Regions from separate parts of the Arthrobacter sp. 210 2 genome, predicted to be linked through region 2. Evidence: riboswitches for the same ligand, from Rfam matches in the RefSeq annotation. Region 2 holds a riboswitch; the other holds the start of a gene.
What was found. A riboswitch is a leader RNA that binds a small molecule or an ion and turns the genes downstream of it on or off. The one in region 2 is predicted to bind glycine.
Positions count from the first base shown of each region.

Region 1: another riboswitch for glycine. It lies ahead of cycA (D-serine/D-alanine/glycine transporter); the one in region 2 lies ahead of gcvP (aminomethyl-transferring glycine dehydrogenase).

Region 1 covers NZ_JBNHIE010000002.1:311,431-314,832, forward strand. The annotation lists gene gcvP (aminomethyl-transferring glycine dehydrogenase) at 1-544, opposite strand, end outside; glycine riboswitch at 723-823, opposite strand; glycine riboswitch at 1,092-1,190, shown strand; glycine riboswitch at 1,192-1,289, shown strand; gene cycA (D-serine/D-alanine/glycine transporter) at 1,341-2,870, shown strand; gene AC5RWA_RS05825 (methylenetetrahydrofolate reductase) at 2,867-3,402, shown strand, end outside.
Region 2 covers NZ_JBNHIE010000011.1:162,748-166,149, reverse strand. The annotation lists gene AC5RWA_RS18580 (MFS transporter) at 1-939, opposite strand, end outside; gene AC5RWA_RS18575 (TetR/AcrR family transcriptional regulator) at 1,023-1,559, shown strand; glycine riboswitch at 1,652-1,749, shown strand; gene gcvP (aminomethyl-transferring glycine dehydrogenase) at 1,934-3,402, shown strand, end outside.

The DNA of each region.
Region 1 (3,402 bases), on a different contig from region 2:
TCTGGGGAAGGCAATCGGCATCCAGGACGGTCTTGCCGTCCTTGGCGTCCTTATTCTTATTGGCCCGGCGCATCAGCAGCACGGCCTCTGCCACGGCGGTGGCTTCGTCCAACAGCGAGGCGTTGGCGACCGGAAGCGCGGTCAGGTCCTGGACCATGGTCTGGAAGTTCAGCAGCGCCTCAAGCCGGCCCTGGGAAATTTCAGGCTGGTAGGGGGTGTAGGCCGTGTACCAGGCCGGCGCTTCCAGGACGTTGCGGCGGATGACGGCCGGGGTGATGGTGTCGTAGTAGCCCTGGCCGATCATCTGGACCGCGGTCTTGTTTTTGGCGGCGATCCGGCGCAGCTCGGCCAGGACCTCAACCTCGCTCATGGCGGCTGCCAGCCGGAGGGCCTTGTCCTGGCGGATCGAGGCAGGGACGGCAACGTCCACGAGACCGTCCACGCTGTCGTAGCCCACGGCTTTGAGCATCGCGTCGACGTCGGCCTGGCGGCGCGCGCCGATGTGCCGGTCGGCAAAAGTCGATGGAAGGGATTGAATCGTCATGAGGAACTCCAGGTCTGGCCGGCCACGGGTGGCGCGGCATGGTTTGGGTTCCTCCCCGCTCTGTATTGGACCTGAGAGATTCCGGTGGAGCCTGTTTGTGGCAGGGCCCCCCTTGCACCGTCGGTGAGTCCGGGACCCCTCGTCAAAGGGATATAGCCGGGCTGCTTTCCAGAGTCGCCTCGCCGTGACGGTACATGGGCCTGAGAGATTCCTGGGGAGGATTTGCTCCTACGGCGCCTGCCCGGTGTTGCTCCGGGAGGACTCTCCCGTCACAGCTCGAAAGGCTTATTCAAATGTGGGTGATTCGGCTCACAAGGTACAGGCTGAAGGGCTTCGAAAGCAAATCCGTCCAGTCATGACGGCCGGGAGCAGTCGGTTCGCTACGTTGTTGCGGGCAGGGGTTTGACAATCGTTCGTGACCGGAACCACACTGAACCCGTGATCGGCGTCCCCTGCCGGACTGGCTCAACCTACTCTGGGCAGTCCGTGCCGGGATGGGGCTGGAAATGCTCCGCAACTGATCACGACTTCTAACTTAAAATGCCTTTGACCTGCGGCGGGAGAGTCCTGCCCGGTACATTCAGCAGGCGCCGTAGGAGCAAACCCTCCCCAGGAAACTCTCAGGCCCCCGTACCGCCGCGGAAAGGCAACTCTGGAAAGCAGCCAGGCAGGTCCTGGCTCACCGACGGTGCAAGCACGCCTTGATGGCTGCGGAAACTCTCAGGTCCTGTACAGAGCGGGGAGGAACCGAATCTTTGCGGCACCTGACGGTGCTGCTTGAACGATGGAGTTCCTCATGACGATTCATCCCCCGACGTCCCCCAGCGGCCAACCACACCCAGGCAAAGCCCAACACAGCGAACCGCCACACCTTGAGCGGCAGCTCAGCAACAGGCATATCCAGCTCATCGCCATCGGCGGCGCCATTGGCACCGGCCTTTTTATGGGCTCAGGCAAAACCATCTCCGCCGCCGGACCGTCCGTGATCTTCGTGTACATGATCATCGGGTTCATGCTGTTCTTCGTCATGCGGGCCATGGGCGAACTGCTCCTGAGCAACCTGAACTACAAGTCCTTCAGCGATTTCGCGGCCGACCTCCTGGGGCCCTGGGCCGGGTTCTTCACGGGATGGACCTACTGGTTCTGCTGGGTGATCACCGGCATTGCCGACGTCATCGCCATCGCCGGGTACTCCCGGGAACTCTGGCCCTCACTGCCGCTGTGGATCCCCGGGCTGGCCACGGTCGCCATTCTCCTGCTGCTCAACCTCGCCACCGTGAAGGCGTTCGGTGAAACGGAATTCTGGTTCGCCCTCATCAAGATCATCGCCATCGCAGCGCTGATCATCGTGGGCCTGTTCATGATCTTCACGGGGTTCCAGAGCGACGCAGGAGCCGCCGGGTTCAGCAACCTGTGGAGCCACGGCGGTTTCTTCCCCAACGAATTCATGGGTTTCGTGGCCGGCTTCCAGATCGCCGTTTTCGCCTTCGTGGGCATCGAGCTTGTTGGCACAACGGCCGCCGAGGCCAAGAATCCTGAACGGAACCTGCCAAAGGCCATCAACGCCATCCCCATCCGGGTGCTGCTCTTCTACGTCGGCGCCCTGATCATCCTGATGTCCGTTACCCCTTGGACCCAGTTCGCGGCCGGCCATAGCCCATTCATCGGAATGTTCTCCCTGGCCGGGCTTGGAGCCGCAGCCACCGTCGTCAACCTGGTAGTCCTGAGCTCCGCCATGTCCTCCGCCAACTCGGGCATCTACTCCACGTCCCGGATGGTCTTTGGCCTGGCCCAGGAAGGCGACGCTCCCGGAATCTTCAGCCGCCTCTCCGCGAGGAAAGTACCCAGCAACGCGCTGTTCCTGTCCTGCGTGCTGCTGCTCTCCGGCGTCGTCCTGATGTATGCCGGCCAGGACGTGGGCAAGGCCTTCGAGATGGTCACCACCGTGTCCGCCGTCTGCTTCATCTTCGTCTGGTCCATCATCCTTGCCAGCTATCTCGCCTTCCGGCGCCGCCGCCCGCACCTGCACTCGGCGTCCGCGTTCAAAATGCCCGGCGGCATCCCCGTGGTGTGGCTGATCTTCGCCTTCTTCGCCTTCGTCCTTTGGGCCCTCACCACCCAGCCCGACACCCTTGCCGCGCTGCTGGTCACCCCCGCATGGTTCCTTGTGCTGGGCGTTGCGTGGGCCATCCTGCGGCGCCGGCCGGCACACCTCGCCCGCTTCGCCGTCTTTCAGGCCGAGCTCCGGGCCGATGAGGCTGCAGCGGGCCGCAGCAAGGGGACAGCGAATGACAGGACTCCCCAGAAAGAGCAGGCGCCGAAGTGATCGGCACCGAACTGACGGGTGCGGCAAGCGAGCGGGTCATCCGGTCCGGCTCCAACCCGCATACGCGGGCGTCCCGGGAAGCCAGGAGCCTTCCCACCCGGCTGGAGATCATCCCGACGGAGGGCATCACCGCCGGCGTCCGGGCCCACGTTCCTCCGGGCTCCACCATCACCGTGACGTGCCTGCCGCACCATGGCATCGCGCGGACCATGCAGACGGCGCTGCAGCTGGCCGGTATGGGATACAGCGTGGTCCCGCACCTTGCTGCCCGGAGCATCGGGAGCCGCGGGCAGCTGGAAAACGCGCTGCGGGACTGCCGGGATGCAGGGATCACGGAGGTGTTCGCCATCGGCGGTGATGCTGCGGAAGCTGCGGGCCCATACAGCAACTCCCTTCAACTGCTGGAGGACATCATGGAGCTTTCGGACGGGGACATCTCGGCGGGAGTGGCGGGCTACCCGGAAGGGCACCCGCATCACGGAGAGCTCCACATGCTCGACGCCCTGCTGGAAAAGCAACACCTGGCATCCGG
Region 2 (3,402 bases):
CATGCCCTCGAGGAGCTGCAGGTGCTGGGCCAGGAAGAGGATAAAGCCGTTGAACGAAAACAGGGCCAGGACGTTGGCCGCGATGGCCATGCTGAACACCCTGTTCCGGAACAGGGACATGTCCAGGAGCGGGTTGGCCAGCGTCAGCTGCCGGCGCACAAAGACGGCTGCCATCACCAGCCCGAACACCAAGCTGCCCAGGCCTGCCGGTCCCGGCCCCTCGGTGGCAATGTCCTTGATTCCGTAAACCACCGGAACCATGACCAGCAGGGAGAGCAGGATGCTGGGAACGTCCACCTTCCCCGGCGACGGGTCCTTCGATTCCGGAATGAACACAGGTCCGAAGGCCAGAAGGGGCAGCATGAGGGGAACGGCGACGAGGAAGACCGCGCCCCACCAGAACTGCTCCACCAGCCAGCCGCCGAAGATTGGTCCCAGGGCGGCGCCCCCTGAGAACCCTGCAGCCCAGATGGCGACGGCCAGCCGGCGGCGGTTGGGCTCCGGGAAGATGTTGCGGATCAGCGACAGCGTGGAGGGCATCAGCATGGCGCCGAAGAATCCCAGGGATGCGCGGCCGGCGATCAGCCACTCCGGGCTCGGTGCGAAGGCGGTGGCGGCGGACAGTGCGGCAAAGCCGATGCTGCCGGTGATCAGCAGCTTCCTGCGGCCGATGCGGTCGCCCAGGCTTCCCATGGACACCAGCAGTCCTGCAAGGACCAGCGGATACGCATCCACGATCCACAGGAGCTGGACTCCGGAGGGGTCCAGTGAGCCTGCGATGGCTGGCAGGGCAAACGTCAGCGCGGTGTTGTCCACCGCGACCAGCAGCACCGGGAACATCAGCAGGCCCAGGGCAAGCCAGTCACGCCACGGCGCCCGGGAAAGCGGACTGCCGGAAGCAGATGCAGAGGTCCTGGTGGTGCCAGCGGAAATGGTCATGCCATAACTGTACCGTCTGGACGGTATAGTTACGAACCGCTGGGTTTGAGGAATAATGCATGGAGGAAGGCATGATTAGAGGCATGCCCCGCAAGCCCGTAGCCCGCGACGCCGTACTTGACGCCTTTGAAACCCTTCTGATCGACGTGGGGGAGCGTGCAGCCACCCTTGACGCCGTCGCGGCGAAGGCCGGGGTTTCCAAGGGCGGCCTGCTCTACCACTTTCCAAACAAGGAAGCCCTGATCCAGGTGCTGCTGGACCGGCTGGACGAACTGGCCGGAGCCGACGCCGATGCCATGGCCAAGGCGGAGGAGGGGGCCGCGGCATACTTCATCAGGTCCTCCGTCTGGGCTGACACCCCGCTGGACCGGGCAATCGTCGCCGCGACCCGGCTCGCAGAAGTGGCGCACGAGGAAACGCGCCGCCGCTTCGCCGCCATCCAGCAGCGCTGGCTGGACGAGATCGCCGCCGATGTGGGCCCGGCACTGGCCAAAGCAGTGCTCTACATGGGGGACGGGCTCTACTTCAATGCCATGTTGGCCGTCGGCCCCGTGCCGGAAGGCGGAGCCGCCGCGGATGTGGACAATCTCCTTGCTGCCCTGGAGCGCCTGCGCAGGTAGGCCGTCATTTGCCCCAGGGGCTGCGGCGTAGGACAATTGGAGGCTGTGAAGGCCCTCACCGGCCGTTCTCAGCAATCCAAATGAATAGCCTTTGATCTGCGGCGGGAGAGTTCTGCCGAAAGTACAAGCAGGCGCCGTAGGAGCAAACCCTCCCCAGGAATCTCACAGGCCCATGTACCGCCGCGGCGAGGCACCTCTGGAAAGCAGCAGGCAGTCCGCCTGTGCCATCCCGGCTACGGGAGACCAAGGACTGTTGTGCTCACCGACGGTGCAAGCGGGGCCATGCGCAAGCACGGCAACGCGGAAACTCTCAGGTCCAATACAGAGCGGGGAGGAACCCGAATCGATGTGGCGTACCCTGCGCCACCTGAATTATGGAGTTCCTCGTGACCGTATCTCCGGCCTCCGCCTCCCTGGCCTCAGCTGCCACCTTCGTTGACCGTCATATTGGCGCACGGCGCCAGGCCGACGTCGACGCCATGTTGAAAGCCGTCGGCTTCGACACCGTGGACGCCCTGGTTGATACGGCGGTCCCCAAGGACATCCGTCAGGAAACCCCGCTGAAACTGTCCGCGGCCCTGAGCGAGGTGGAAGCGCTCGCCGAACTGCGCAAGCTGGCAGCCAAGAACAGGACGGCCGTGCAGATGATCGGCCAGGGCTACTTCGACACGGTGACCCCGCCCGTGATCCGCCGCAACATCCTGGAATCCCCGGCCTGGTACACGGCCTACACCCCGTACCAGCCTGAAATTTCGCAGGGCCGGCTTGAGGCGCTGCTGAACTTCCAAACCATGGTCCAGGACCTCGTTGGCCTGCCCATCGCCAACGCGTCCCTGCTCGATGAAGCCACCGCCGTGGCCGAAGCGGTACTCATGATGCGCCGCGCGAACAAGAACAAGGACGCCAGGGATGGCAAGACCGTCCTGGACGCGGACTGCCTGCCGCAGACCATCGCGATCGTCAAGGGCCGCGCTGAGGCGCTCGGCTTCGAGGTTGAAATTGCCGACCTGTCCGCGGGCCTGCCGGACGGTGCCATCAACGGCATCGTGCTGCAGCAGCCCGGCGTTTCGGGCCGCGTCTTCGACCACTCCGCCGTTATCGGTGAAGCCAAGGAACGCGGCGCGCTCGTGACCGTCGCGGCTGACCTCCTGGCGCTAACCCTGATCACCCCGCCGGGGGAGCAGGGCGCCGATATCGCCGTCGGCTCCGCCCAGCGTTTTGGCGTCCCGCTGTTCTTCGGCGGCCCGCACGCCGCGTACATGGCGGTCCAGAAGGGGCTCGAGCGCTCCATGCCCGGCCGCCTGGTGGGCGTGTCCAAGGACGACGCCGGTGTCCCCGCCTACCGCCTTGCGCTGCAGACCCGCGAACAGCACATCCGCCGCGAGAAGGCCACCTCCAACATTTGCACCGCGCAGGCCCTGCTGGCCATTGTTGCGTCGATGTACGCCGTTTACCACGGCCCCGAGGGGCTGAAGGCGATCGCCCAGACCGCCAACCGCCATGCCCGCACGCTGGCTGCTTCCCTGAAGGCTGCCGGGGCAGAGGTTCTGCACACCTCCTTCTTTGACACCGTCACCGTCCGCGTGCCCGGCAGGGCTGCCGAAATCGTTGCGGACGCCGAGGCCAAGGGCATCAACCTGCGGGGCATCGACGCCGACACCGTAGGCATCTCCGTTGATGAAACCACCACGACGGCGGTCGTCGCCGATGTCGTTTCCGTCTTCGGCGCCGAAGCGGTCGGATCTACCGGCAGTTTTGCGCTGGACCCCGCCGTCGAACGCTCCAGCGGCTACCTGCAGCACCCGGTGTTCAACACGCACCGCTCCGAGACCCAGCTGCTGCG